One region of the Zunongwangia sp. genome, then DNA from elsewhere that is predicted to be linked to it. Evidence: riboswitches for the same ligand, from Rfam matches in the RefSeq annotation. Region 1 holds a riboswitch; each other region holds the start of a gene.

Region 1 (10,259 bases):
TCCGGCCAGAATCAATATTACAAACGATTGAGAACGCTCTAGAGCAGAGGGAAGTTGCTAAACAAGAAATACCTTTTAAAAAACAGGCTGAAGAAAAACCTTCAAAAAGCGATAAACCTAATTCTGCATTTATAAAAGGAGTGAGCGATGCTTCTCGAAAATTGAACGATTATATCGAGTTGGTAGCACCTACCAATATGTCGGTTTTAATTACCGGGGAAAGTGGCACCGGTAAAGAGCATGTTGCCAAAAGTATCCATAAGCAAAGCAAACGTAAAGATGCACCATTTATAGCAGTAGATTGTGGTGCAATTCCTAAAGAGATAGCTTCTAGTGAATTTTTTGGACATATTAAAGGTTCATTCACCGGAGCTATAAATGATAAAGTTGGGCATTTTAAAGCAGCAAATGGAGGAACTTTATTTTTAGATGAAATAGGAAATCTTAGTTACGAACTGCAAGTGCAGTTATTACGAGCTTTACAAGAGCGAAGGATAAAACCGGTAGGGAGTAATAATGAGATTGAAGTCGATATTAGAGTGGTAACAGCTACTAATGAAGATTTGGCACAAGCGGTGAAAAAAGGAGATTTTCGAGAGGATTTGTACCATCGATTAAACGAATTTTCTATAAAAGTTCCGGCTCTTAAAGACCGAAAAGAAGATTTAATGCTTTTTGCAGATCATTTTTTAGAAGAAGCAAATGTAGATCTCGAAAAAGAAGTAGTCGGTTTTACCGATCCTGCAATTCAAGCCTTCAAAAACTACTCTTGGCCAGGAAATTTAAGAGAACTAAAAAATATGGTTAAAAGGGCTGTATTGCTTACACAAAGCGACCTTATTCCTATGAAAGTGCTTCCGCACGAAATTGCTACTGCTGAAAAAAGTGATGATGATTATGGGCTTTTCAAAAATAAAAATGAAGAAAAACTCATTTTGGAAGCTTTAGAAAAAACAGGAGGCAACAAAAGTAAAGCAGCCAGAATACTCTCTATAGACCGAAAAACCCTGTATAATAAATTAAAACAGTACGATATTAAGCTTTAATTTCTTGATTTAAAAGTTCAAGAAGTTGTTTAAAATCAGCAGTCAGTTTTTCAAATTCCGACTGACTAATACTATTATTATGTTCTAATTTTTCTAGTGGTTGTATTAGAGCATTAGCTTGCATTTGTTTTAGCATAGGAAGCATTTTATGAGCAATTTGTGATAAATCTTTATGATCACCAGCTTCCCAAAACGCTTCTAATTTTTTTATATTTTCTTTTGTACTTTCTATAAATGAAGCTAAAATAGAAAACATCGCTTCCGTGTCTTCTCCTGAAAATAAATAAATATCATCAAGATTATATAATGAGTTTGATTTGTGAATTTTTATTTCCGAATTTTCATTATTCTTAACGGTATCAGGTTGCTTGATAGCTAAAACATCACAAATTTTATTAAGTAGGTTGGTAGGTTTAAAAGGCTTGGTAAGTTTAGCAGAAAAACCGGTTTGTATGTAGGTAGTTTCTTCCATATCGGTACGCCCGGAAAGTGCAATAATAGGTATTTTTTGTAAAGAAGGAATTTTTCGTACAGCGTTTATGAACTGAAATCCGTCCATCACCGGCATTTGAATATCGGTAAGAACTAAATCAAAATTACCTTTGCTTAATTTTTCTAAACCTTCTTTACCATTTTCTGCCGTTTCAAATAGTATATTTTTACTTTTTAAAAATTCTAAAGTTAGTGATAGTTGTGAGGGTTCATCATCGATTACTAAAACATGAATATTAGAAAGATCTAAATTAGTTACTTCCCGGCTTTTTTCTGTAGTAGCTTCAATAGATTTAGAAGCCAATTTTTTTACAGGAATGCTTACAGAAAATTCACTTCCTTTTCCCTGTTCGCTTTTAAGTGAAATATGTCCATTTAATAAGCTTGTTAGGCTTCTAGTTATGGTTAAACCTAATCCGCTTCCGCCATATTTTTTTTCAATACTATTATCTTCTTGGCTAAATTCTTCAAAAATAATTTCTTGTTTTTCTTTAGAAATACCAATTCCAGTATCAGTAACCTTTATTAAAAGTTGATATATATTTTCGTTTTGATGCAATACAGAAATACTAACTATAATTGATCCTTTTTCGGTAAATTTATAAGCATTGGTAATAAGGTTGGCGATAATCTGCTTAATCCTAAATGGGTCGCTTAAAAATTGATTTTCGGTTTCTGGTGAGGCATCAATACGGATTTCTAACTTTCTATTTGTTGTAGCCGGAATATTATTGTAAACAGTATCAGTAATTAATTCTTTAGGAGTAAAAGGAAGTTCTTCTATAACCATTTTACCAGCTTCTAATTTGGAAAGATCCAATAAATCGTTAACTAGTCGTAATATAAAGTCAGAGGATTTGGTAATATGTTCTAGATAATGTTGCTGTTTGGTGGCAAGTTTTGTTTTTTTTAGCAAATCTGAATAGCCGATAACTGTATTTAAAGGTGACCGTAAATCGTGTGTAATGGTTGCCATAAATTGTTCTCTTCGTTTTAAGAGTGTTTCTGCAAAATTTTTGGCTTTTTCTAATTCAATTCGGTATTGTTGGCTGCGGCGAACATCTTTAATAATTAGAATTAGAAATAATAAAATAAAAACAACACAAATCACACCTGAAATTAGCATAATAAAAACAGTATCTTCTAAGGTGTTTTGGGCTTTATTGGTTCGTATAAAAGCTGCTTTTCGTTCTTCAGCTTCAATATTTGCTAAAATTTTTCGAAGTTGTTGGTTTAAAACCATATCGTTATTTAGCAAAGCATTTTCTTTCTCTAGAACGTTATTCCTAAATTTTTTATTAGCATACTGTAATTCATGTAATACTTTTTTTACAGAATTTACAAGGGAATCTGCTGTTTGATTGGTAAGCGATTTAGCATTATCTGCTTTTGCGTATTCTAACCATTTTATTAAAACACGACGTTGATGGGGTTTTAAGTCGGTGAAACGCCCTTCGTAAGAATTATTGGTAATAAAGGTCTCATTTACGCGTTTTAGTTGGCGCATTACTTGTTGATATATGTCGGTATTTCGATCTTTTTCCCGTAAATCAACTAAAGCTTTAAGGTTTTCCGTTTTTAAGTCTAGTAGTTTATAAATACTATCTAGTTCTTTATGTACCGTATCGTTTTCATAATACTTTTTGTCTAAAACAGCTAGATTTTTCCTTATAGTATCTAATTGGTCATAATACGATTCAAAATCTTCAGGAGTTCCTGTTTGTATTAATTTGCGACTAACATTTTCTGTTTCATATAAATCACTGGTAATATCGCTGACTAAAAATAATTGCGCATTATTATTATTGTTATTTTTAGCCATATTGCTAAAAATAATTACTCGTGTATAAATAATCCATACAGCCACGCCTACTAAGGCAGCAATTATAAAGTAGCCTGTAATAACTTTTATAGTTATAGAGCGCTTTGTGTTTTCCATAATTTGGAATAATTATTCAAAAATACAGGAATTAAATCAATTCAAATAAATAGAATTTTTTAAAAAAGCGTAGTACATTTGTTACCAATCTCAAAAAGGGGTGCCAATAATTGGCTGAGATTATACCCAAAGAACCTGGGCAGGTAATGCTGCCAAGGGATAGTGTTTTTTAACACGGTAAAACTCCTGAATATGATCCAAATTGAAATTGGAGAAATTCAGGAGTTTTTTTGAAACTTATTAAACTATACTAACAGAATAATGACCCCTTTTATTCGTAAAAATTTTACGGATGAAACAAGTATTACTCAGTTTTAGTCTATTTTTTCTAGCTACATCAGTATGGGCACAACAGTACAAACTTTCCGGAACAGTTACTCGAGAAGGCAAGCCTTTGTCGAACGCATCGGTTTATGTAGAAAAAGCTTCTTCAGGAACACAAACAAATGAATTTGGTAGTTATGAATTGTTGTTAGAAAAAGGAGTTTACAAAGTCGAATTTCTACATGGAAACCGAAAAACAATACAAGTAGACCTTAATTCCGATAAAACTTTAAATGTAGATTTAAGCGGTCTAGAAGAAGTTTTAGGAGAGGTATTTTTACAGTCGGTTCGAGTTAATGCAGAATCGCCAATTACGTATAGTGAATTAAGTAATGAAGAGATTGCCGATAGAAACCTAGGGCAAGATATTCCTACTTTAATGAATTATATGCCCAATGTAGTTACAACATCAGATGCTGGAGCAGGAGTCGGCTATAGCGGAATTCGAGTTCGAGGTAGCGATGCAACTCGTATTAATGTTACAATAAACGGCATTCCATACAACGATTCGGAAAGTCAGGGCACGTTTTGGGTTAATTTAGGAGATTTCGCTTCTTCCGTTCAGAACTTACAATTACAACGTGGCGTAGGTACTTCTACAAATGGAGCTGGAGCTTTTGGAGCTAGCCTAAATATATTAACCGATAATTTCAAGAAAGATCCTTATGCAGAAATAGCTAATACTTATGGCTCTTACAATACTCACAAGCATACGGTGAAATTTAGTACAGGATTGTTTAACGATCATTTTGAATTTAAAGGGAGAGCCTCTAAAATTGAAAGTGATGGCTATGTAGATAGAGCTTCAACCGAGTTAAAATCGTATTTTTTACAAGGAACTTATAAAGATGATAAAACCATAATTAAAGCGATAACATTTGGGGGCACAGAACAAACCTATATGGCTTGGAACGGGATCGATAAAGAAACCTTAGAAACTAATCGAACCTATAACTCGGCAGGAAGATATGTAGATGAAGATGGAAATGTTCAGTTTTACGATAACCAAACCGACAATTATAAACAAGATCATTATCAATTATTATGGAATCAGACTTATACTGAAAATTGGTCTTCAAACATTGCTTTGCACTATACAAAAGGTAAGGGATACTATGAGCAATACCATGAAGGAGCTACATTGAACGATTATAAATTACAAAATTTTATTTTTGAAGGCGAAGAAGTAACCAAGTCGGATTTAGTAGATCAGCAATCACTAGATAACGATTTTTATGGTACCGTATTTAGTTTGAAGTATGAAAACTCAAAATTTGATGCAACCATTGGTGGTGGATTTAATCAATATAAAGGCGATCATTTTGGAGAGGTGATTTATACAAAATTCGCTATGAATAAAGCTCCAGAGGAACGGTATTATTTTAGCGATGCTACTAAAAATGATTTTAATATTTACGGAAAAGTGAACTTTTCAATTGTAGAGAATCTAGCCGGATATGTAGATTTACAGTTGCGTACTATCAGTTACAAAACCGAAGGAATATTAGATAATGGATCGCCTATTGATGTGGACGATAATTTTGAATTTTTTAATCCAAAATTTGGAGTAAACTATAAGTTAAATTCAGAAAACCGATTGTATGCTTCGTATGCAAGAGCAAATCGTGAGCCAAACCGAAGTGATTATAAAAATGGAAATCCAAATTCAGAAAAATTAAACGATTGGGAGCTAGGTTGGCGTCATAATTCAGAATCATTAAAACTGAATGCTAATTTGTACTATATGGATTATCGCGATCAATTAGTACTAACCGGAGCTATAGATAATGTAGGATCTTTTGTAAGAGCAAATAGTGGAAATAGTTATCGATTAGGTTTAGAAGTAGATGCTACTATCCCAATTACTAGTCAATTAAGTATTCGTCCAAATATTTCGTTAAGCCGAAATAAAAATAAAGATTTTAAATCTACTCAAAATGAAGAATTGGTAAATTATGGGGATACCGATATTTCTTTTTCTCCGAAAATTGTTGCCGGTAATATTATAGGCTATACCCCAACTAAAGGGCTTGAGCTTAAATTGCTTTCTAAATATATAGGGAAGCAGTACATGACAAACTTTGAGTTGGAAACCTCACAATTAGATGATTATTTTGTTACTGATTTTAATATTCAATATACTTGGGATTCCGCTCCAATATTTAAAGAAGTAGTGTTTACCGGATTAGTAAATAATATTTTTGATGCAGAATATGTATCCAATGGCTATTACGATCCAAAATGGGGAACCTATTATTATCCGCAAGCCACTATAAACTTTTTAACAGGTATTACTTTACGATTTTAATTCTGTTTGATTTCTTTTAGTTCTAGTGCCTGAAATTCGATAGAATTTTCAGGCATTTTTTTGTGTTTGAAATTTACCATTTTTGGTTTGATCGCTTCTAACCATTACTCTCCTTCTAAGGTAACTTTGTATTAAGTGAAAAATTGAAAATCATGGATATACAACGAAAAATTGCATTGATTACCGGAGGAAGTCGAGGTTTAGGAAAAGACATGGCGCTAAAAACAGCCGCTAAAGGGCTAGATATAATTTTAACCTATAGAAGTAAAAAAGAAGAAGCCGAAAAGGTAGTTGCTATAATTAAAGAAAATGGCCAACATGCGGTGGCTCTTCAACTAAATACTGCTAAGGTTAGTGGTTTCAAAAGCTTTAAGACTACACTTCAGGAAATTTTAGAATCTGAGTATAATGCTGAAAAAATCGATTTTCTGGTAAATAATGCCGGAATTGGTATAAACGAGCCTTTTGCTGAAACTTCCGAAGAAACCTTCGATAGATTGATGAATATTCATTTAAAAGGAGTTTTCTTCTTAACACAAACCTTATTACCATTCTTAAATGAAAATGGTGGAATTGTAAATATATCTTCCGGCTTAGCTCGATTTACCATGCCAGGTTATAGTGCTTATGGGGCCATGAAAGGAGCTGTAGAATCGCTTACTCGGTACCAAGCTAAAGAATTAGGCAAGTTTGGGATACGAGCTAATGCCGTAGCTCCCGGAGCAATTGAAACTGATTTTGGTGGCGGCTTAGTGCGAGACAACGATAAGGTGAATAATCAGGTAAAGCAGGCAATATCGTTAAACCGTGTAGGGCAAGCCGACGATATTGGTGGAGTAGTAGCATTTTTATGTACCGAAGATGCTAAGTGGATAAATGCACAACGTATTGAAGTTTCAGGTGGACAAAATATTTAATCTGCTTATTATTCGCATAATGCGAAAAAGAATTCCGAAGTCTATAAACTGCGGAATTCTCTTTTTATTATTCATATTTATATCTTTATACTAATGGAAAAGACAATTACTCTAGAAGAATTTTACCGAAAAAAGCTAGGGGTATTACCCAGCGATATTCTAAAAAAAACTGGTCAATTTAATGTTTTTCGGTTGCAAGATTATTTTGGGTCTTCTAGGGAAATGCCGTATAGCCGGAAAGATTACTATAAAATAAGCTTAATTTCCGGAGCTAATACAGTGCATTATGCCGATAAAACACTCGAAGTAGAAAATAACATGCTTTTAGTAGCAAATCCTCAAATACCCTATAATTGGGAACCACTTTCCGAAGATAAAACCGGTGCTTTTTGTGTTTTTACTGAAGATTTTATGAGTGGATTTGGAAATTTCAAAGAATATCCAATCTTTCAAAGCAGTGGCACGCCTATTCTTTCTTTAAATGATGCTGAATTTCAACAAATATTGGTTATTTACGAAAAGATGTTTTCAGAAATAAATTCAGCGTACAATTATAAATATGATTTGCTACGGAATATCGTTTTTGAATTAATTCATGCAGCCTTAAAGTTACAACCGGCAGAACTTCGGAAGCAAGCCAAAACAGAATCGAATGCAACAGAGAGAATCACTTCATTGTTTTTAGAATTGTTAGAACGTCAATTTCCTATCGAAAATCCAGTTCAGCAACTAAAACTTAAGAGTCCGGGGGATTTTGCTAATCAGTTAAATATTCATCCTAATTATTTAAATCGAGTTTTAAAAGAAGTGACAGGTAAAACAACTTCAAAAATTATAAGTGAACGAATAGCTCAAGAAGCTCGGGCATTATTAAAACACACAAATTGGAATATTGTTGAAATTTCTTGGTGCTTAGGATTTGAAGATCCGTCGTACTTTATCAAATTCTTTAAAAAAGAATCGTACAAAACTCCGGGAACTTTTAGAAATGCTTAATTGTAAATCCTTAAAATATTTCCGTTTTTTTCTACCCGATAGGGCTTTAGAGAATAGTTACCTTCTCCTTTAGTTAGTTCGCCGGTAATAATACTATATTCGTTACCGCAGCTTGATATGGCAGTTAGTCCTTCAACTCGCATTGGGTCGCAATCGGAGGGAAGGTGGTTTGGATCTGCCAGTTCAAAAGCTATATATTGTTGGTTGTTAATATTATAAATAACAATACCTAAAATGCCAACTCCTTCTTGGTAAGTGGTATAGCTATTGCCCTGAAATTTAAGTTGGTTGTATTCTGCAAAATCCATATTCGCGTTAAAATTAAAACTAACGTCAATTAAATTTGGGTTTTTTGTGTAATTATTATCCGAAGAACAGCTTATAAATAAGCTTATAACAGTAAGTAGACGAAAAATAGGCTTCATTTAAAAAATCTTTTTTTAGCAATTGTAAATTTGCTATATTTGTTAGAATAAGTCCCAAAGTTATTGGGATTTTTTTATTAAAACTATCTAATGAACATGCAATTTATTTTAAAAACAACATATTGTATACGTTAATCCTTTCCACAAAAGGATTTCATTAGGTTAACCAAAATCATGAAAAAACATATTATAGTAAACAAAACTCGTAACAGAGTTGCTTTGCTAATTATAAAACTAAGAAGTTATGAGTAAAGTATCATATTATAGTGCAGAGGGATTAAAAAAATTAAGAGCTGAATTAAATCAACTAAAAGATGTAGAGCGGCCACGAGCAGCCAATGCCATAGCAGAAGCTAGAGATAAAGGAGATTTAAGTGAAAATGCGGAATACGATGCTGCAAAAGAAGCACAAGGATTATTAGAAATGAAAATTTCTAAGATGGAAGAGTTGGTAGCAAATGCACGAGTTATAGATGAATCTCAGTTAGACACCTCTAAAGTTTTGATACACTCGAATGTGAAAATTAAAAATCAAAACAACGGAGCTGAGGTAAACTATAAATTAGTTGCTCAAAGTGAAGCTAGCTTGAAAGAAGGAAAAATATCTGTAGATTCGCCAATAGGGAAAGGATTGCTAGGGAAAAAAGTTGGCGAAGTAGCCGATATTCAGGTTCCTAATGGAATAATGAAATTTGAAGTATTAGAAATCTGGAGAGATTAAAATTAAAGATATCTAAAATTTATAGATCCTTTTCTAATTCTTTAACTAAGAATTTCGAAAAGGATTTTTAATTTTAAAGTATAATCTAAACCAGTAATAAACCATGGCTAGTATATTCACAAAAATTATTAAGGGCGAAATTCCGGCTTATAAAATTGCCGAAGATAGTCAGTTTTTGGCATTTTTAGACATCAACCCGAATGCAATGGGGCATACACTTGTGATTCCGAAACGAGAGATTAATAAAATTTTCGAAATGGATGAACTTATGTATATGGAATTAATGCGTTTTACTAAAAAAGTAGGTGTTGCCTTAGAAAAAACAATTCCTTGTAAACGAGTAGGGATGGCTGTTGTAGGCTTAGAAGTTCCACATGTTCATGTTCATTTAATACCTCTTCAAGATATGACTGATATGGATTTTAGTAAAAAATATGAAATGACTGATGATGAATTTAAAGAAGTGGCAAATTCTATTCACGTAAACTTATAAAATAATAAATAAGTATACAATTGGAAAATTGAGAACAGGATTTATAGCAAGTAATTCCTGTTTTTTTGGCAAATATTAAGCATTTTGGCTTTTGCTAGAATTAGTTTCAGCTACTTTTTTTAGAGCAATTTCAAATGTAGTACCTTTTCCAACTTCACTATGGGCAACGCGTATTTTTCCGTTATGATATTCTTCAATAATTCGTTTAGCTAATGATAAACCAAGTCCCCAGCCTCTTTTTCTAGTAGTATGTCCAGGCTCAAATATTACTTTAAATCGGCTTTTATCAATTCCTTTTCCGGTATCGCTAACTAAAATATAAGCGTTCTTATCGTTCTGTTTAATTTCAAGGCTAATTTCACCTTTCCCTTTCATGGCATCAATTGCATTTTTAACTAGATTTTCTATACACCAACTATACAATTGCTCATTAAGGGGGATTGTAATTTTTTCAGAAGGGACTTTAATTTTAAAATCAATCAACTTAGAGCTTCTAGCTTCCATATATAAAAAACTATCTCGAGTTGCTCGAATTAAATCGGTTGGCTCTAAAAGAGGATCTGAGCCTATTTTGGAGAAGCGTTCAGTTATCATCTCT
Region 2 (10,259 bases), on a different contig from region 1:
TCTTGCTGCCGTTTACGGAACGAAATTGGTAAAAACACATTTAGCTATTCTTTAGGAGCCGGTGGAGTAGCTACCGGCTCTATTAATGTTATTACCATGAATGTAAATAGATTATTACAACAAGGTAAAAACTTAACTACAGAAGTAGAAAAAATTCATAAATATCAGGTGGCTTACCGAAAATTAATGGAGCGCTACCAAGCTGCAGGAATGCTACCTGTTTACGATGCCGGTTTTATAGATCTTAACAAGCAATTTCTAACTATAGGAATTAATGGTATGGTTGAAGCTGCCGAAAGTTTAGGTATTAAAGCTACCAACTCCAAAGAATATAAAGACTTTCTAAGCTATCAATTAAAAAAGATTTACAAAGCTAATCAAGAAGCTAAAAAGCAATACGGCTATCAATTCAATACAGAGTTTGTTCCTGCTGAAAATCTAGGGGTAAAAAATGCAAATTGGGATAAATTAGATGGTTTTGAAGTAAACCGAGATTGCTACAACTCGTATTTCTATCCGGTTGAAGATTTATCGATTAATATTCTCGATAAAATAATGCTACACGGTAAAGAAACTATTCAGTATTTAGATGGTGGCTCTGCACTTCATTTAAATTTAGAAGAATATCCTAATAAAGAAGGATTCTTAAACTTATTAAAAGCTACCGCAAAAGCAGGTTGTAATTACTTTTGTTTCAATATAAAAATCACCATTTGCAATACTTGCAACCATATCGATAAACAAACCTCTTTTTCTTGTAAAAAATGCGGTTCTGAAAATATAGACCATGCTACTCGAATTATAGGCTATTTAAAGCGAGTTTCTAGTTTTAGCACGCAACGCCAACAAGAACACCGTTTACGATTTTATCATCAAGAAAATTAAAAAACATAAAAAAGACTGCTTATTTTTAGCAGTCTTTTTTTATATCGATTTAACGCAAAATTGGCGGATTCCCTTCTATTTTTTGGTATTTTTTATTAAAAAATGATTATTCAGCAACCTGAATTACCCAAAGATAAACCCGCAACCGAATCGCAACAGTATGGGTTTGAATTATCCGACTTTATTTCTGAAAATATCTGGTATTTAGCTATCTTCGTTTTAATAGTTGCCTTAGTAATTCTTGATTATTACCGCAGAAAAAACCGTTAACTATGCAAAGCACTTTACCTGAAAACGAGGAAACTTTTGAAATTTTAAGCTTTTTAAGCGGATACGGATTTTGGATGATTTTAGCTGTAATACTAATCATATTGGTTTTATATAAGAAGTTTAGAAAATAAATTCTTCAACCTAATTTTTTTGCGTTAGGGATTGTAATGAAAATCCTTTTGCTCGTCCCTCGCAAAAGATTGTAATGGAAAGCCCGGCCGAAGGCAACGCCAAATAACTAAAATTCTTTAAATTTTATCTGGTTTTCAACCATCCGGTAATACTCAACCGCTCGGAGTTTTTAACTTCTTTTACCTCGTGCTCTAGAATCTGACTTTCGAAAATCACGACCCTTCCCGGTAATGGATAAATTACTTCTTCGCTTCCATCTTCTTTATAAATCACCAGTTCTCCGCCATTAGTTTTCAACCAGCTTTTATCATTTAAATAACTTACAACAGAAAGTTTACGGCGAGAATCATTTTGAAAAGTATCTAAATGTCGCTTATAAAATGTGCCTTTTGGGTAGACTGCGTAGTGGAATTCTTTATGAAGAATTCCCATAAAACAAGTCCTGTTAAGATACTCGATAAGATTATTGATTTTATTAAAAAAAATCTTCTCGGTTTCACCAGCTTCGGCTTCATTCATCCATAAAATAAAATCACCACGAATGGTTTTTGCCACCAACTCGTTTGTTTTATTACCGATGGCCGATTTCTTAAATTGATCTTCTTGAAATTTAGTAATTAAATTATTGCGTAATTGCTGAATTTCTTCTGCTTTAAAAAAATTGTCGATAATACTGTAATTTTTAATAAGTAAATCATCGATAATGCGCTCGTATTGCTTATTCAACCTATAATCGAGCTGCTCAAAAAGTTCTGTTTGTTGCACCTATTTTTAAAAAATTTGCGCAAAATTAAGCTATTTTTGGTTTGCTTGTACCAAATTTATTCCTCCTTCTAAATTTAAAATTTTTTTCTGCGGAAATTCCTGCTGAAGTTGGGTTACTGCTATTTTACTTCGGCTTCCTGCTGCGCAATACACCACCAAGTTATCGTTATTTTCGAGTTCAAGAGCTCGCTTACTAAGTTCGGAAAGCGGAATATGCAAACCGCCTAAACTTTTTAGGTTTCGTTCGGAATCGGTTCGAACATCTACTAGTGTAAACGACTCTTTTTTTTGCTGAAATTCTTCAAAACTGATGGTCTTTATGGCATTTTCGTCAGGACAAGAAATAGCGATTTTTTCGAGTTTATCGATATCTATTGAAGAATCTTTCTGAAAACTGAAGACTTGAAATTGAAACGTTAAACTATTGAATCTTAATAAACGCCCTTGCAATATTTCGCCTATTCCTAAAATAATTTTCAAAACTTCGTTCGCCATTAAATTTCCCATAATTCCCGGAAGCACCCCCAAAACACCAACTTCACTACAGGTTGGTATACTTTCGGCAGCTGCCCGATCGGGAAATAAACAGCGATACGTTGGTCCGTTGTTATAATTGAATACACTTAATTGGCCTTCAAACTTAAAAATGGAAGCCATCACTAATGGTTTATTCGCGAGTACTGCAGCATCGTTCGCTAAATATTTAGTACTGAAATTATCACTGCCTTCTACAATGAGATCAAAATTTTTAAAAAGTGACAAAGCATTGTTGGCTGATAAAGCTTCTGTAAAATATTGAATTTCAATAGTTGGATTTTGGGCTTGCAATCGCTTTGCTGCCACTTCAGCTTTGGGTTTACCAATATCTTTTTCAGCATACAAAATTTGGCGTTGCAAATTACTTCTGGAAACAATATCTGCATCTATAATTACGATATTTCCTACGCCTGCCGCTGCCAAGTATTGCAGAGCCGGACAACCGAGCCCCCCGGCTCCTATCACTAAAACCCTCGAAGCTTTTAATTGCTTTTGGCCTTCTTCGCCAACTTCATCTAGTAAAATATGGCGAGAATAGCGTTCTTTTTCGATAGCTGTTAATTCCATATTACCAAGCTTTTTCCCAATCTTTCCAAACCGGTTCAATTCCGTTTTCCCGTAACATGGTAGCGATAGTTTCGGTACTACGCTCATCTGAAATTTCAAACTGCTCCAACGACTGCGGTTCCACCACATAACCACCCGGATTGGTTTTTGATTCAGCACTCATAGAAGTAATGCCCAGATGTGCAATATGATCACGGAATTTTTGCTGTTCTCGCGTCGAAATAGAAAGCTCAACATCTTCATCTAAAATTCGGTACGCACAAATCAATTGCAATAAATCAGGATCGGTCATTTCAACCTTAGGTTCTAAGCCACCGCTAAAAGGTCGTAATCTCGGGAAAGAAATCGAATACTTTGTTTTCCAATATGTCTTCTGCAAATATTTTAGATGTAAAGCGGTAAAAAAACTATCTGCACGCCAATCTTCTAATCCAAATAATGCTCCGATTCCAATTTTATGAATTCCGGCTTTCCCCAAACGATCCGGTGTTTCTAAGCGATAATCAAAATTTGATTTTTTTCCTTTAGGATGATGAATTTTATAGGTCTCGCGATGATAGGTTTCTTGATATACTAAAGTAGCATATAAGCCATCGTCAATCAATCGTTCGTATTCTTCCAGATCCAGCGGTTGGACTTCAATAGAAATATTTGCAAAATGTGGTGTTAAAAGACGAACAGCATTACTCAAATAATCAATGCCCACCGTTCTATTCGCTTCCCCTGTAACCAGTAAAATATGCTGGTAGCCTTTCTTTTTCAGAAATTCAGCTTCTTTTAAAATTTCAGCATCGGTTAAGGTGCGCCGCGGAATCTTATTCGTTAAACTGAATCCGCAATACGTACAAATATTCTGGCATTCATTACTTAAATACATTGGCGCGTACATTTGCATGGTATTCCCAAAACGCTTTTTGGTAATCAGCCTGCTTTTCGTAGCCATTGGCTCTAAATAAGCTTTGGCAGCCGGAGAAATTAAGGCTTTAAAATCTTCAAGATCGGGTTTTACGGCACTTAAAGCGCGCTCTACATCCACGATGCTTTTTTGCTGAATACTTTCCAACACCTCATCCCAATCATACTGCGCAAGTACTGTTTTAAAACTACTCATATAAAAATTGTGTTAGTGGACTACTAGCTTCAGCAAGTTTGCCGGTTTCGGCAAGTTTTGCTTCGTAAGCCATTCGCCCGGATTCTACAGCCATTTTAAAGGCTTTTGCCATTTGCACCGGATTTTTAGAAACGGCAATCGCGGTGTTTACCAAAACCGCATCAGCTCCCATTTCCATCGCAAAAACAGCGTGTGAAGGGGCACCAATACCGGCATCTATAATTACCGGAACATTACTTTGCTCGATGATGATTTCTAGAAAATCGAAGGTTTTTAAGCCTTTATTAGTACCAATAGGAGAACCTAAAGGCATCACACATTGGGTGCCGACATCTTCTAAGCGCTTACACAAAACCGGATCGGCATGAATATACGGCATGACCACAAAGCCTAATTTCACCAATTCTTCACAGGCTTTCAAAGTTTCTATGGCATCGGGTAATAAGTATTTAGGATCGGGATGAATTTCGACTTTCACCCAGTTTGTTCCCAGCGCTTCCCGAGCCATCTGGGCCGCAAAAACAGCCTCTTTGGCATCGCGAACTCCTGAGGTATTGGGTAACAAACTTAATTTTTTGTGAGCTAGGCTACTAATCATATCATCTTCTGTATTGCCCGCTTCAACTCTTTTGAGCGCCACGGTTACCAATTCACTTTCTGAAGCTAAAACCGCTTCGCGCATTAGCTTTGAATTACTGAATTTCCCCGTTCCCGTAAATAACCGAGAATCGAAGCTTTTATCTGCTATTTTTAGTTTTTCCATTTTGTATTTTTTAGTTGTTAGCCATTAGCTTTTTAAAATTTAAGCGGGTTATGGTTCGTCATTCCGGACTTGCTCAGCAATCCCATTCCTAGATGAATCAAGTTCAACATGACGTGCTAAATAATTCAGGTTGAAATTTCACGAGGAATTTTCGCCAAGCCGGAACCTCAATCATTTAAAATTCAACATTTAGCATTCAAACTAAATAAGTCTTTATTCTTGTTTCATGATTCTCTTGTCTCTCATCTATTTTATAACATCTAAACTCTCACAGCAAATCGATCTAAAACCTGCTGAATCTCTTTTTCCGGATGTTCCGAATGCGTCAATAAACCGGAAACCGCGATTCCGCTTAATCCAATTTCTCGGAGTTCTTCTATGTCGTTTAGTGTAATTCCGCCAATGGCAATTATAGGAACCGTCTTTTCCTGCTGCGAATATTTCTCTATCAATTCCTGATAACCTGAAAATCCAAGAATAGGACTCAGTTTTTTTTTGGTGGAAGTAAATCGTAAAGGGCCCAAACCAATATAATCAACTCCGTTTTGCAGATGTTCCATACAATGTTGAAGCGTATTGGCAGTACCGCCAATTATTTTTTCTTCTCCTAAAATCTGGCAAGCTTCTAAAACATCGGTATCTTCTTGTCCTAAATGAACGCCGTCGGCATTACAGGTTTTTGCAATTTCTACGTGATCGTTTATAATCAGTTTTGCTTGATAAGCTGAGCATATTTCACGAGCTGAAATTGCGGTTTCTAACACTTCTTTTGCTGAAGTTTCTTTCAGTCGTAGCTGAATACAATTGCCACCGGCTTGTAACACGCGTTCTATATTTTCTAAATGAACTTTAGCATTTTCTCCTTGAGAGATATAATGCAGTGCAGAAATTTCTTTTTGCAAATTCACCGGTTTATTTAAAAACTGATTCATAGTGTTGCTGAATTTTAATAAAACTTTTTATTGGATTTTCTTGTTGCCAAACCGCGCCAAGCACTGCCGCGCCACTAAAACCCATTTTACGAATTGCTGAAATTTTTGCTGAATCAATTCCGCCTAGTGCAATCACTTGCTGCTGAAGGTCGTTCACCTGAAACTTTTTTCCCGAATATCCGGTTTTGGAAATCGAATTAAAAACAGGGCTCAAAAAACAGTAATCGAAATTCAATGTTTCTGAAAGCAATTCTTTTTGATGCACCGAAGTGCTTACCGTAAATTTTTCTTGCTGAAAAGAGGTGATATAATCATCTAAATTTTCCTTCAGATTTGTTCTGAAATATTCCGGAAGATGAATGCCTTTCAGCCCAAATTCTCGTGCCAATTCGTGATGCTGATGTAGCACCATTTTGCAGCGGTATTCAGCTTCAAATTTTGCTAGCCAGCGTTTTAACACTTCAAAAGAAACCTTGGGTTTACGAATATGAAGAATTTCTAAACCTGCATCGAGTATCGACTTCAGTTGAAATTCTTCATTTTCAATACATTTTTCCGCAGAAATTACGATTAGCATTATTCAGAAATTATAAATACACTTCGCTTCCTTTTTTCTTAAACTCTTCTGACTTTTCTTCCATTCCTTTGATAATGGCTTCTTCGGTATCCATTCCGTTTTCTTTGGCATAATTCCGTACATCCTGAGTGATTTTCATCGAGCAGAAATTTGGTCCGCACATCGAACAAAAATGAGCTACTTTCGCATTGTCTGAAGGTAAAGTTTCATCGTGATACGCTCGTGCCGTATCTGGATCTAGCGCCAAATTAAACTGATCTTCCCAACGAAACTCGAATCTCGCTTTACTCATCGCATCGTCCCGATGTTGTGCTCCCGGATGCCCTTTTGCTAAATCTGCCGCGTGGGCAGCGATCTTATAAGTAATTACACCTTCTTTTACATCTTCTTTATTCGGTAAACCCAAATGTTCTTTTGGCGTTACATAGCATAACATTGCACAACCGTACCAGCCAATCATTGCCGCTCCAATTCCGCTGGTAATATGGTCGTAACCCGGCGCAATATCGGTGGTTAGCGGACCAAGCGTGTAAAAAGGCGCTTCGCCACATTCGGCCAATTGCTTGTCCATATTTTCCTTAATCATATGCATTGGGATATGTCCGGGACCTTCAATAAAGCATTGCACATCGTGCTTCCAGGCGATTTTGGTTAATTCGCCAAGTGTTTCCAATTCGGCAAACTGCGCATAATCATTCGCATCGGCAATACTTCCCGGACGCAAGCCATCGCCAAGAGAAAATGCTACATCATAAGCTTTCATAATTTCGCAGATCTCTTCAAAATGCGTGTATAAAAAGCTCTCCTGATGATGCGCTAAACACCATTTTGCCATAATGGAACCGCCACGAGAAACAATTCCCGTTACTCGTTTTGCGGTATGCGGAATATATTTTAAACGAACCCCGGCGTGAATGGTAAAATAATCAACACCTTGTTCGGCTTGTTCTATTAAAGTGTCTCTAAAGATCTCCCAGGTAAGATTTTCAGCTTTTCCGTTTACTTTTTCTAAGGCCTGATAAATAGGAACCGTCCCAATGGGTACCGGAGAATTCCGAAGAATCCATTCTCGGGTTTCGTGAATATTTTTTCCGGTAGAAAGATCCATTATGGTATCGGCGCCCCAACGGCAAGCCCAAACTGCTTTTTCTACTTCTTCTTCAATCGAAGAACTTACGGCGGAATTCCCAATATTAGCATTGATTTTAACCAAGAAATTACGCCCAACGATCATCGGTTCACTTTCCGGATGATTAATATTACTCGGTATAATTGCACGTCCTTTGGCAACCTCATCTCGAACAAATTCAGGAGTAATTACTTTAGGAATACTCGCCCCAAAACTTTCGCCCGGATGTTGCTCGGTAATCTGATTAATTTCCTGAAGTTTCTGATTTTCCCGAATAGCAATAAACTCCATTTCCGGCGTAATAATGCCTTTACGCGCGTAATGCATTTGGGTTACATTTTGCCCCGGTTTCGCTTTTAAAGGTTTTCGAATTCGTTTAAACCGAAGTTCATCTAACTTTTCGTTCTCTTCACGCTGCCGGCCGTATTCCGAGGAAAGTCCGCTTAACTGCTTCATATCTTCTCTGGCAGCAATCCATTGCTGGCGAATAGGTTTTAAACCCTGGCGCACATTGATCTCTACATTAGGATCTGTGTAAGCACCGCTGGTATCGTAGACCAATACCGGATCATTTGGCGTTTTTGTTCCGTTAAATTTATCGACGGTATCATCAAGCGTAATTTTGCGCATAGGTACCTTCACATTTTCGTGAAGTTGACCTTTTACATAAATTTTTTCTGAATTTGGAAAAGGCGTTCTGCTGATGGCTTCTTCCCTTGGTAATTGGTTAGGTTTCATACTAAAAAGGTTTAGATTGATGTTTAAAATTTGATTACTGAAAATAAAACGATCAACCGCCTTGCGTAGCACGAATCACCAATACATTACTGCCTTCTTCCACTAGTGTGTGTTCCCACTGTGGTTTAGAAATAATTTCATTATTAATGGCAATAGCAATTCCTGAAGCCTGAATATTCAATTGCTCCAATAATTCCTGAAGCTTTACAGGTTCTTTAAAAGAATGGTTTTGGTTGTTGACGTTTACAGTTATCATATCATTTCGATTTTAATAGCCGTAAACCAAAGAGGATTGTCTTTGAAGAAAAGTAATATGAAATAGAATTTATCCCCTAATTTGGATAAAATCGAATCAAAAATTTCTAACTTTTCCCTTCGCAGATGCTAATCTGGATCAGGTTCAAAGGGTTTTTCTCAGCCGAATTGAATCAGCACCCCTAAAGTTTACTCTCTCAAAGTTAGGATAAATAAAAAAGCCTTACAACTTATCCACTGAAAACAATTTGAAAAATTAAGACCTTAGTTTTAACATTTAAAGCATTAAAATAACCAACAGATAGGCTTTTTACACTCATTTTCCCGACTTGTTTAGTATCTTTGCGCCCTAAATTTACAGGTATGGCAAATATTAGAATTACCAAACAGTTCTCTTTTGAAACAGGGCATGCGCTTTATGGCTATGATGGCAAGTGCCGCAATGTACATGGCCATAGCTATAAATTAAGTGTTACGGTAATTGGACAACCAATTACTGATACCAATAATGTAAAATACGGTATGGTAATCGATTTTGGTGATCTAAAAAAGATCGTAAAATCTGAAATTGTAGACCAATTTGATCACGCGACAGTTTTTAATAAAAACACACCTCACCTTCAATTAGCTAAAGTACTAAAGGAGAGCGGGCATCATGTTATTTTGGTAGACTACCAACCAACTAGTGAAAATATGGTAATTGATTTTGCTGAAAAAATAAACAAATATTTACCAGATCATATTCAACTACATTCTTTAAAACTTCAAGAAACTGAAAGTAGTTTTGCAGAATGGTATGCCAGCGATAATTCCTAAAAAATCTGCTATCTTAAAAACAAGGATGCTTTATAACTTTCTATTAACTTTGCTGAAGCTAAGAAAATATACATGACTATTCCCGAAGGAAAAAAAATATACTTCAGTAGCGATAATCACTTAGGAGCTCCTACAAAAGAAGCTAGTAAAGTTCGCGAAGCCATCTTTATAAAATGGCTAGACGAAATTAAAGAAGATGCTATGGCTATTTTTTTACTTGGTGATTTATTCGATTTTTGGTTTGAATATAAACATGTAGTTCCCAAAGGTTTTGTTCGTGTTTTGGGGAAATTAGCTGAAATTAGAGATAGTGGTATCCCTGTATATTTTTTTATTGGAAATCACGATCTGTGGATGGAAAATTATTTTGAAGAAGAGCTTAATATTCCCACTTTTAGAAAACCACAAGAATTTGAATTCAACCAAAAAACATTCTTAATTGGCCATGGTGACGGACTTGGTCCCGGAGATTATGGATATAAACGCATGAAAAAAGTGTTTACCAATCCATTTTCAAAATGGCTTTACCGTTGGTTACATCCTGATATTGGTGTACCGCTTGCACAATATTTTTCGGTAAAGAACAAACTGATTTCCGGCGATGATGATGCTAAATTTTTAGGAGAAAATAACGAGTGGTTAGTACAATATTGTAAACGAAAACTAGAAACTAAACATTACGATTATTTTCTATTTGGACATAGGCATTTACCTATGGAAATTAAGCTGAAAGAAGATTCTAAATACATAAACACGGGCGACTGGATAAACCACTATACATA
Region 3 (10,259 bases), on a different contig from region 1:
TATTGCGGCTTTGTACGAACGGATAAATTTACCGAATAATTAATTGTAGCTGGAGTTTCTTTTCGCCCAGATTTTGTAGTTATTACCACCACTCCGTTTAAAGCACGTGCCCCGTATAATGCTGTTGCAGAAGCATCTTTTAAAATTTCTATATTCTGAATGTCGTTTGCATTTAATCCGGCTATTGAAGATCCTATAAGCGTAGTTGCATCTCCAGAAGTTAGTTCGTCAAAACTAAGATTAATAATGTCCTCTTGAACAACACCATCTATAACAAACAAAGGCTTTGTATCTCCAAAAATTGAAGAAGCACCACGTATCGTTATTTTAGGTGCTGCACCAAAAGTACCAGATACATTTTGTACATTGATACCGGCTGCTTTTCCTTCTAACATTCTAGAAACATCTAGCATTCCTTCTACGTTTAATTCTTCAGCATCAATTGTAGAATTGGCACCTGTAAATAAACGTTGTTCAACAGTTTCGAAACCTGTAAAAACAACTTCGTCTAATTGAGAAACATCGTTCTCCAAAGTTATTACATAGTTTGTTTTACTCGAACTAATTGAAATCTCTTTAGTAATCATACCTACTGCTGATACTACTAAAGTTTCACCAACAGGTACAGTTAACGTAAAATTACCATCAAAATCAGTATATGTTCCAATACTGGGATTACTTTTAACGGTTACATTTGCCGATGCTACAGGTAAGCCATCGGTCGCCTCTATTTTTCCAGTAATTTTTCGTTGTTGAGCTGTCATACTAAAGCCCAGCATAAAAAGCAAAATTGAAATAGAATGGAGTAGTTTTTTCCTATTCATTAGATTTTTTTAAGGGTTTGACAAAAATTTTAGTTTTTTAACAATAAAACCAAAGTAGTTAAGATAAATCTAACATCAAAAAGAAAAAAACACTCTACACAGGATTAACTGTTAGGAATAAAATAACAATCTCATTTTTAGATAATTAAAAAGCACACGATATATGTTAAAATTAAACATTTAACACTTTCAACAATTATACATCAATAAAAAAAGCCAATTACATAGTTAATTTCATATAATTGGCTTTTTTATTAATTTTAAAAATTACCTGTTTATTCCTTTTTAAATACCTGCTCTTCCTTATCAAGGATCTTAATCATTTTAAAAGACTTCATTAAATGAAATAGACCAGGAAGTATAACTGTTCCTCCTATAATTAAAGAAACACCTAAAACTGTAATAACGCTATTGGGAGCTATATCTGCTAATAAATTCACATCTTTATTTGATGTTATTATTACATTAGGAAAGTGAGCTATTAAGGCTGCAAACATTATTAAGACCACTTGTATTCCTGCAAAATATCTACTTAAAATTCTACGCCCAGAACGTATATATTTCCATAATGGAATTAACAATATAGCTGAAATAATCACGCAAGTTACCGATATAGGATTGCTTACAAAATCTCGTATAAAATCAATATTATTTAAAAATCCATAACTAATCAATATAAAACCCAAAACTACTAATACAACCGTAAAAGTTTTAGATTTACTAATGTACATTTTTCGAGTATTCCCATCGCTTTCACCTATAAGCAAGGTTGAAGCTAAAAAACCACATAGTGCTGCATAAAATAATCCCATTAATATTGAAAATACATTGAACCATGGAGCAACATACAATTCGTAAAAACTATAATTCTCATAATTTGATGTAATTATTAACTTCCCTCCTACCAATGCAGCAAAACACATCCCCAGAAAAACAGGTGTTAAAAAGCTAGATATTCGAAAAAGTCCGTTATAAATAAGCTGAGAATTGTCATGATAAGCATCATAATGCCGAAATACAAAGGAAACTCCTCTCATTGTTATTCCTAATAATACCAATGTTAATGGGATATGTAAATATACCGTCATGATATTAAAATAAATCGGAAAACCTACCCATAAGATAACTAGTAGAATAATTAGCCAAATATGATTTGCTTCCCAAATCGGCCCCATCACTCTGTAAATAGTATCGCGGTTTACTTTTTTGTTTTCTTTCGAAGAAAACAACTCTACAATACCTGCTCCAAAATCGGCTCCTCCTAATAATACATATAATAGCAACGCAAACAATAGGAAAAAAAGAACTACATATAACATAATTAATCTTTTTGTGTATTTAAGGCTTTAATTTGGCGCGCCATTAACCATGTAACGGTTGTTCCCAATAAAAAATAGACCCCTAAATACATGTAAAAACTGAATTTCATTCCGGGCATAGGGGTAACAGCTTCACTAGTTTTCATAACTTGATAAATAATCCAAGGTTGCCTACCAACTTCTGTTACTACCCAACCAGCTTCTAAAGCCAAAAAACCAAGTGGAGCTAATAACATATAAAACCACCAATATTTTTTGCTATTCATCCAGCTTTTCTTTTTTAAACTAATAAAATATATTAATCCAGCTAAAGCTAACAACGTCCCAATTCCTACCATAATTTGAAAAGAATAGTGTACTATAGCAACTGGTGGAATTTCATCTTTAGGAAATTCATTAAGCCCTTTAACTTCTGCATCAAAATCACCAAATGCTAAAAAGGAAAGTGCATTTGGGATTTCAACTTTATAATTAACTTCTTGATTTTCTTCATCTACAACTCCTCCTAAAAAAAGTGGAGCCCCTTTTTCAGTTTTAAAATGAGCTTCCATAGCGGCTAATTTTGCAGGTTGCCGTTCTGCTATATCTTTGGCTGAAATATCACCGCTAATTGGCTGTAATATTGCTGCTATAGCTCCAAAAAATAATGCTATTTTAAACGCTTTTTGATGCACTTCTACGGCTTTTCCTCTAAGAATTTGAAAAGCATGAATTCCGGCAACTCCAAAACTGGTTGCTACAAATGCAGCCAACGTCATATGTAATGCTTGTGAAAACCAAGCCGGATTTAATAAAGCAGCAACCGGATCTATATTACTAAATACACCATTGTTATAATCGAATCCAGTCGGAGCATTCATCCATCCATTAGCAGCTACTACTAGTATACCAGATAAAACTCCTGCAAGTCCAATAATTACTCCAGTAAACCAGTGAAACTTTTCGGGCAAATTTTTCCAACCATATAAATAAAAACCTAAAGCAATCGCTTCAACAAAAAAAGCAGCTCCTTCTAATGAAAACGGCATACCTATAATTGGTCCGGCACGCTTCATAAATTCAGGCCATAACAAACCTAATTCAAAAGATAGTGCAGTTCCGGAAACTGCTCCAGTTACAAAAAAGATAGCTACTCCGCGAAGCCAAGCTTTTGTCAACTTTAAGTATACAGGATTTCTAGTTTTTAACCATCTGCTATGGGCAACGATCATAAAAAATGGCATCACCATACCAATACACGCAAAAATTATGTGAAAACCCAATGTGAAAGCCATTTGAAGGCGGGCATAATCTAAATTTTCCATTCTACTATTTTAAAAACAGCTTATTTTCAATACAATAAAAAATAATCCATTATCTATTATTCTCTGTGTCTAATTTAAATATTCTATCATCGAAAACCTTGCTTTAAAGCAGGAAAATTGCTGCTATTAATTATTTAAAATTTATTTCTTTTTAAAAGACTGATATACTTAACTCTCGCCATATAATATAAATCCCCATTACTAAAACCAACCAGCCAAATATTTTTTTTAATCCTTCTGGTTTTAGGAATTTATTTAAATATATACCTAAAAATATTCCTATAATTGATATTGCTGTAAATGAAAGCAAAAATGACCAAGCAATTTCTAAATGAGATAAATCTCCAGTAAAACCAATTATAGAATTCAATGCGATGATAAATAAGGATGTTCCTACGGCTTCTTTCATTTCTAAACCCACTAAAAATATCAAGATGGGAACAATCATAAAACCACCTCCGGCACCTACAAAACCCGTTACTATTCCTGTTATTATTCCAAATAATACAGTAAGTCCATATTTTGGTGAGGATGAAGATGACGTTTTAGGAAGTTTCTTTTTAAAAATCATAGAAAATGAAGCCAAAATCATTAAAATGGCAAATAAAACCATTATCAGTATTTCTTTAGTCACTTCAAATAAACCGATGTTGAATAAATGCTGAGGTATTGCCGGCACAATGAATTTTCGGGTACAGAAAATTGAAAAAACAGCGGGTATCGCAAAAACTAAAGAGCTTTTTAAATTTATTCTTCCCTTTTTAAAATTATCGTAAGCTCCTACTGCAGAACTACAGCCTACTACAAATAACGAATAAGCTGTTGCTATTACAGGATTTATTCCTAAAATATAAACAAATATAGGAACAGTTAAAATAGATCCTCCTCCACCAATTAAACCTAAGACTAAGCCTATGAATAAAGCTGAAAAATAACCTAAAAAATGTACAATATCCATTTCTAAAATTTGGACAAATATAATAGTCCTTTTTTTAGGAATTGGCAACCTTAGTTACACAATCTTTATGTGGTTTCTAAAAAGCGTAATTTTATTATCGATTTCTAACTTTTTCAGTATTCTTGAAACAACAACTCTAGAGGTATGTAAATCTATAGCTATTTGTTTATGCGTAATAGTTAGATCTTTATTTTTATTTATTAAAGCTTTATTTTGAAGATATTTGTAAATCCTACTATCCATATTTAAAAATGCAATAGTATCTATAGTTCCAAGCATTTCTTTTAATCTGGTATGATAACTATTGAAAACAAAATCTCGCCATGATTTATATTTACCTAGCCAGATTTGCATTTTTGATATCGGAATCATGATTACTTTGGTTTCTTTTTCGGCTATTGCTCTAATTTCACTTTTGCTCTCTCCTAGACAACAATCTAGAGACATTGCACAAGTTTCTCCTTGCTCTAAAAAATAAAGTAGAAGCTCATCTCCTTCTGTATCTTCTCGTAAAACTTTTATTGCACCGCTTATTACTAAAGGCATAGAAATAATACGAGCGTTGATGTCGATAATAAAATCGCCTTCTTTAAATTGCATTAGTTTTCCAGAAATCGCTATTTCCTCGAGCAATTCTTTTTCAAATATAGACTGATAAACAGTAAATAGCTCTTTACTCATAAATAAGACTTCAGAAATTAATTATGAATTAAAATGATAGAAAATATATGCAGACATCACAAGCTAAGCTTTAATTCCTGATAATTAGATTTTAATAACTCTAAATTTTTCATTTTTTTGGGCTGGAGTATATCTTTTCCGTAAGAAGTAAAATACGTATGGGATTCTAAAAACATTATATTGTTTTCTATCCATTCAATATCACTATAGCTTTTATTAAAACATTTATTCCATTCCTGCCTTAGGCGTTTATTATAATTTATAAAGGAGCCTGAACCTAAATGCGCTAAATCAGCATCGCAAATTACTTCTTCTAACTTACTACTTGGAGTTTGTGGCATTTTAGTAGCTACTATGCAGGATTTAACTCTTTCTATTTTTTCTTTAGAATATCCCAAGCTTGTAAGGAAACAATCTGCTTTTTCGGCACTTATTTTTTCATGACCATTAAATATTTCACCATTTCCGGTATCATGAAATAAAGAAGCCAAACTTACCACCTCTTTATCCTCAAAAGATAAATTTTCGTAGTCTGAAATTTTTCTCGCAAACTGAAAAACTTCTAGGGTATGTTGTATGTTGTGATAAGGCAAACTATAGCAACGGCTATTGCGTAGCATAGCATGGCAATGCTTCATTGCTTTTTTTAAAATCGTTGTTTGTCTATATTCAATCAGGAGTAAAATTTTTAATTAAAAGTGTAGTTGCTACTATAGTTATATAGTTCAAAAATTTAAATTATTAAAAATAATCAGCATTCTAAAATTAAGAAGTACTAAAATTATTTTTTTAACGTTATGATTTAATTTTATTGTCTTTCTTTAATAATTTTTTTTCGATGTGCTATACCCCATCTACTTAATGCATCTAATATTTCCGACAACGAATTACTATATTCTGTGAGCTCATATTCTATTACCACTGGTGTATCATGTTCTATTTTACGTTCTACAAATCCATTCAGTTCTAAATCTTTTAATTCTCTAGATAACATGCGTGCAGAAATTCCTAATGCTCTCTGAAGTTCATTAAAACGCTTTGTATTTTCCTTTAAAGCCATTATAATTTTTAGTTTCCATTTTCCGCCAATTGCATAAAGAGCATCATCTATAGATCCTAATTTACTTTCACATGTTTTCTTGTCTAGTAATTCACCCATTTTATCTACTTACTTTTGTAAAGTAAATATACAATTCTGATGTAATTTAGAAGTAAGCTTTATGTTTTTTTACGATGATTTTTTTATTCGTAAAATAATTTATTAGATTAATTGTACCTTCGAGTTTACAAATGGCACTAAAATCTAAAAAACAGTTACCCTATTTTTTTACGGAATCCCCTAATGATACAAAAGTATTACGGGGTACTGTTATTATGCCTGATATTAGCGGATTTTCCAAATTTGTTGAGAATATAGATGTAGAAACAGGAAAAATAATTATTTCCAAACTGCTAAATGTAATAGTTAAAAATAACATTCTAGACCTTCAAATTTCAGAAATTGAAGGTGATGCTATTTTATTTTATAAATTCGGAAAAGCAATACCTGTTTCAAAAATTTTGAAGCAATACGAACTTATATATACTGCGTTTTTTCAAGAAATTGATAGATTAAAAGAACAATATAAAGCTATTAATTTTGACTTATCAATTAAGCTAATTGCTCATTTTGGTTATTTTGCAAAATTTAATGTAGGCACTTTTGAAAAATTATATGGCAAAACTGTAGTTGAAATCCATCGATTATTAAAAAATTCAATTTCAGGGAAAGAATACGTGCTAATTACCAATTCCCTTATAAAAAATACAGAGGATAAATCTACTTTATCATCACAAAAATATATGGTGAAAGAAGGTTTTGAAATTTACGATGAAAATTCAAAAATTAACTACACTTATTTCAAATCAAAAAAGTAAGACTAAACAGATAATAGTTTTTACAACTTCATACTTATTTTTTGATACATTTTTTTCCAGCAATTAAATTTGCTGTACTTTTACATTGCTTTAGGGGTATTCAGTAAAGAATTGAGAGAGTCCCTTTGAACCTGATGCGATAAAACGCCGTAGGGAAAAGTTTTAGATGATTTTTTTCATCTTTTCTACTTTCCTGTTTTTTCAGAATTTCCACCTGAAGCTTAATTTTTTTAATATCTCACGATGGAAAATACACTCTGGAAACATATTGAAACTGTAAAAAAAACAGTGCCTCTCATTCATAATATCACCAATTATGTAGTTATGAATAATACCGCAAATGCACTTTTAGCTGCAGGAGCATCTCCCATTATGGCCAATGCGCATTCTGAGATGGAAGATATGGTTTCTATTTGCCAAGGCTTGGTTATTAATATAGGAACTTTAACCGAATACTCGGTAGAGTCTATGTTAATAGCAGCAAAATGTGCTAATAAAACAAATACACCTTGGGTTTTAGATCCTGTTGGAGCCGGTGCTACAACATTTAGAAACGAAACCTTATCAAAATTAATAGCCCTAAAACCTACTATAATCAGAGCAAATGCTTCCGAAATTTTAGCACTTGCCACAACCAATAATCTATTTACAAAAGGAGTCGATAGCACAGCAGAAAGCAATGAAGCTATTTTGGCTGCTAAGGAACTTAACAAAAAATATGGAGCCGTTATATCTATCTCCGGAGCAACTGATATTATTATTGATGGTGACCAACAAATTCATCTTTCAAATGGAAATAAACTAATGACAAAAGTTACCGGATTGGGCTGCTCAACTTCTGCTATTACTGCTGCATTTGCTGCAGTAATTCCTAATAAATTTGAAGCTACCTGTACTGCAATGGCATTATTTGGAGTTTGTGGAGAATTAGCTGCTAAAAAATCTGATGGGCCGGGAACTTTACAATTACATATTTTAGATGAGCTTTTTTCTATTTCAGAACGAGCATTCCAAACTACTCTAAAATTGACTATTAAATAAAAATCAAATGGCATTTCCATTTTCATTATATCTTGTTATTTCTGAATCAAATTGTATACATCATTCTTTAGTTCAAGTTGCTGAACAAGCAATTAAAGGCGGTGTAGATATCATTCAATTACGTGAAAAAGAGCTATCGAACTCGCAGTTTATTGAAAAAGCTTTAGCCTTAAAAAATATAACCGAAAAATACAATATTCCGCTTATTATTAATGACAATGTTGAAGTAGCAAAAACTGTAAATGCTTACGGAATTCATGTAGGCAACAGCGATATGCCACCAGTAAAAATTAAAGAAGTTTGGCCTGAAGCATCTTGCATTGGGTATTCTATAGAATACTTAAATCAATTACAAAATGAGAATACCGCTATTGCAGACTACTTAGCCGTTAGCCCTGTATATTCTACAGCTACAAAAATCGATACTATTACCGAATGGGGTATTGAAGGTATAGAATCCATAAGGAGCAAAACCAAAAAACCTTTAGTAGCTATTGGAAATATGAATGCTGATAATTGCAAATCGGTTATAAACGCAGGATCCGATTGTATTGCGGTAGTTTCCGCTATATGCTCAGCTAAAAATCCAGAAAAGGAAGCGGCTATTCTCAAAAACAATATTCTAAAATCTAAAAAATCATGACTCATTATACGACTCCCTCTGTATTAACTATTGCCGGATTCGATGGTAGTGGCGGTGCTGGAATTCAAGCTGACATTAAAACTTTCTCGGCACTCGGATGTTTTGCTACTTCAGTTCTTACTGCTTTACCGGTACAAAATACTACTGGTGTAAAAAACATCTTTTCAATACCACAAAAAGCCGTTGCAGAACAAATTGTAAGTATTTTTGAAGATATCCCTCCTAAATCTATAAAAATAGGTATGGTACATAGTACTGAGTTAGTAAAAACAATTGTTAATGGTTTGAAAAATTATACTAATATTCCTATTGTTTTTGATCCGGTAATGGTGGCTACTAGTGGCCATACGCTTATTGAGAAAGAAACCATACATGCTTTAAAAAATGAATTAATTCCAATATCAAATATTCTTACTCCTAATTTAGATGAAGCAGGAATTTTAGCAGATATGGAAGTTAAAACACTTGAGGACATGAAAATTGCCGGCGAAAAAATAATGAATTTAGGTTGCCAATCTGTTTTAGTAAAAGGAGGACATTTACAGACTTCAAAAATCACCTCTGTTTATTTTGATGCCTCAGGTAAAATGTTGTGTTACGAATACAATAAAATTGATACTAAAAACACTCATGGTTCCGGATGTACACTTTCTTCTGCAATTGCAGCATACATTGCTAGAGGTTACAATTTTGAACAAGCTGTTAAAAATGCACAAGAATATGTTCACCAAGCCGTTTTATATGCTAAAGACTTAGTTATTGGAAAAGGGAACGGTCCACTAAATCACTTTTATAACCCCGAAAAACTAATTAAAAATGAAATGGTCTAAATCAACTTGGGAAGCCATTACTCCCATATATAGTAAAATTATAGAAATGCCTTTTATAAAGGAATTAATGGATGGTAGTTTACCACTTGAAAAATTTCAATTTTATATGGGGCAAGATTCTATTTACTTAGAGCACTTTGGAAAAGCATTAGCCATAATAGCCGCAAGATGCCCCTACTCTAAGGATACAATGTCCTTTTTGCAATTTTCTGAAGGTACTATAACCGTTGAAAGAGCTTTACATGAATCGTATTTTAAAATGTATGGCTTAACCGAAAACACAGAAATACAACCTGCTTGTCACCATTATATACATTTTTTAAAAAGTGTTGCTTCTTTAGAAAATATAGAAGTTGCCATGGCAGCCGTTTTGCCTTGCTTTTGGATATATAAAGAGGTAGGCGATTATATTGTTGCTAATCAAACAGACAAAGAAAATCCTTATCAAGAATGGATTGCGACCTATTCCGGTGAAGAATTTGGTGAAGCTGTACAAAATGCAATTGATATTTGTAATCGATATGCAGAGAAGACAACACCAAAAACAAGAGAAAAAATGACGCAAGCATTTAAAGATGCTTCCTATTTAGAATATTATTTTTGGCAAGCAGGTTACAATTTACGCTCTTGGTAAAACTATTAAAAAAACCTGTTTAAAACAGGTTTTTTTAGTTATAACTATTCTGATACTTCCTTATAATTGCTTTTATTTAGTACATGTTTAGGGAGCAGACCGTACTTA

What was found. Region 1 has a riboswitch for thiamine pyrophosphate ahead of ACN0WI_RS01700 (TonB-dependent receptor). Riboswitches for the same ligand answer to the same signal wherever they lie in the genome.
Region 2: linked by a shared signal. The riboswitch ahead of thiS (sulfur carrier protein ThiS) and the one ahead of ACN0WI_RS01700 (TonB-dependent receptor) in region 1 are both predicted to bind thiamine pyrophosphate.
Region 3: linked by a shared signal. The riboswitch ahead of thiM (hydroxyethylthiazole kinase) and the one ahead of ACN0WI_RS01700 (TonB-dependent receptor) in region 1 are both predicted to bind thiamine pyrophosphate.

The regions. Positions count from the first base shown of each region.
Region 1 covers NZ_JBLXIB010000001.1:382,566-392,824, forward strand. The annotation lists gene ACN0WI_RS01690 (sigma-54-dependent transcriptional regulator) at 1-1,046, shown strand, start outside; gene ACN0WI_RS01695 (ATP-binding protein) at 1,036-3,477, opposite strand; TPP riboswitch at 3,564-3,654, shown strand; gene ACN0WI_RS01700 (TonB-dependent receptor) at 3,770-6,109, shown strand; gene ACN0WI_RS01705 (SDR family NAD(P)-dependent oxidoreductase) at 6,262-7,026, shown strand; gene ACN0WI_RS01710 (helix-turn-helix domain-containing protein) at 7,120-8,022, shown strand; gene ACN0WI_RS01715 (hypothetical protein) at 8,019-8,447, opposite strand; gene greA (transcription elongation factor GreA) at 8,692-9,168, shown strand; gene ACN0WI_RS01725 (HIT family protein) at 9,272-9,661, shown strand; gene ACN0WI_RS01730 (sensor histidine kinase) at 9,737-10,259, opposite strand, start outside.
Region 2 covers NZ_JBLXIB010000002.1:386,725-396,983, forward strand. The annotation lists gene nrdD (anaerobic ribonucleoside-triphosphate reductase) at 1-885, shown strand, start outside; gene ACN0WI_RS04570 (hypothetical protein) at 988-1,155, shown strand; gene ACN0WI_RS04575 (hypothetical protein) at 1,158-1,286, shown strand; gene ACN0WI_RS04580 (2OG-Fe(II) oxygenase) at 1,411-2,052, opposite strand; gene moeB (molybdopterin-synthase adenylyltransferase MoeB) at 2,083-3,243, opposite strand; gene thiH (2-iminoacetate synthase ThiH) at 3,158-4,267, opposite strand; gene ACN0WI_RS04595 (thiazole synthase) at 4,260-5,030, opposite strand; gene ACN0WI_RS04600 (thiamine phosphate synthase) at 5,291-5,962, opposite strand; gene ACN0WI_RS04605 (thiamine phosphate synthase) at 5,943-6,539, opposite strand; gene thiC (phosphomethylpyrimidine synthase ThiC) at 6,550-8,406, opposite strand; gene thiS (sulfur carrier protein ThiS) at 8,459-8,662, opposite strand; TPP riboswitch at 8,760-8,855, opposite strand; gene ACN0WI_RS04620 (6-pyruvoyl trahydropterin synthase family protein) at 9,025-9,477, shown strand; gene ACN0WI_RS04625 (UDP-2,3-diacylglucosamine diphosphatase) at 9,550-10,259, shown strand, end outside.
Region 3 covers NZ_JBLXIB010000008.1:140,030-150,288, forward strand. The annotation lists gene ACN0WI_RS10985 (SusC/RagA family TonB-linked outer membrane protein) at 1-824, opposite strand, end outside; gene ACN0WI_RS10990 (cytochrome d ubiquinol oxidase subunit II) at 1,100-2,143, opposite strand; gene ACN0WI_RS10995 (cytochrome ubiquinol oxidase subunit I) at 2,146-3,447, opposite strand; gene ACN0WI_RS11000 (sulfite exporter TauE/SafE family protein) at 3,599-4,405, opposite strand; gene ACN0WI_RS11005 (Crp/Fnr family transcriptional regulator) at 4,460-5,086, opposite strand; gene ACN0WI_RS11010 (HD domain-containing protein) at 5,143-5,724, opposite strand; gene ACN0WI_RS11015 (winged helix-turn-helix transcriptional regulator) at 5,895-6,245, opposite strand; gene ACN0WI_RS11020 (DUF2652 domain-containing protein) at 6,377-7,003, shown strand; TPP riboswitch at 7,086-7,176, shown strand; gene thiM (hydroxyethylthiazole kinase) at 7,247-8,044, shown strand; gene thiE (thiamine phosphate synthase) at 8,052-8,687, shown strand; gene thiD (bifunctional hydroxymethylpyrimidine kinase/phosphomethylpyrimidine kinase) at 8,684-9,517, shown strand; gene tenA (thiaminase II) at 9,504-10,151, shown strand; gene ACN0WI_RS11045 (helix-turn-helix domain-containing protein) at 10,196-10,259, opposite strand, start outside.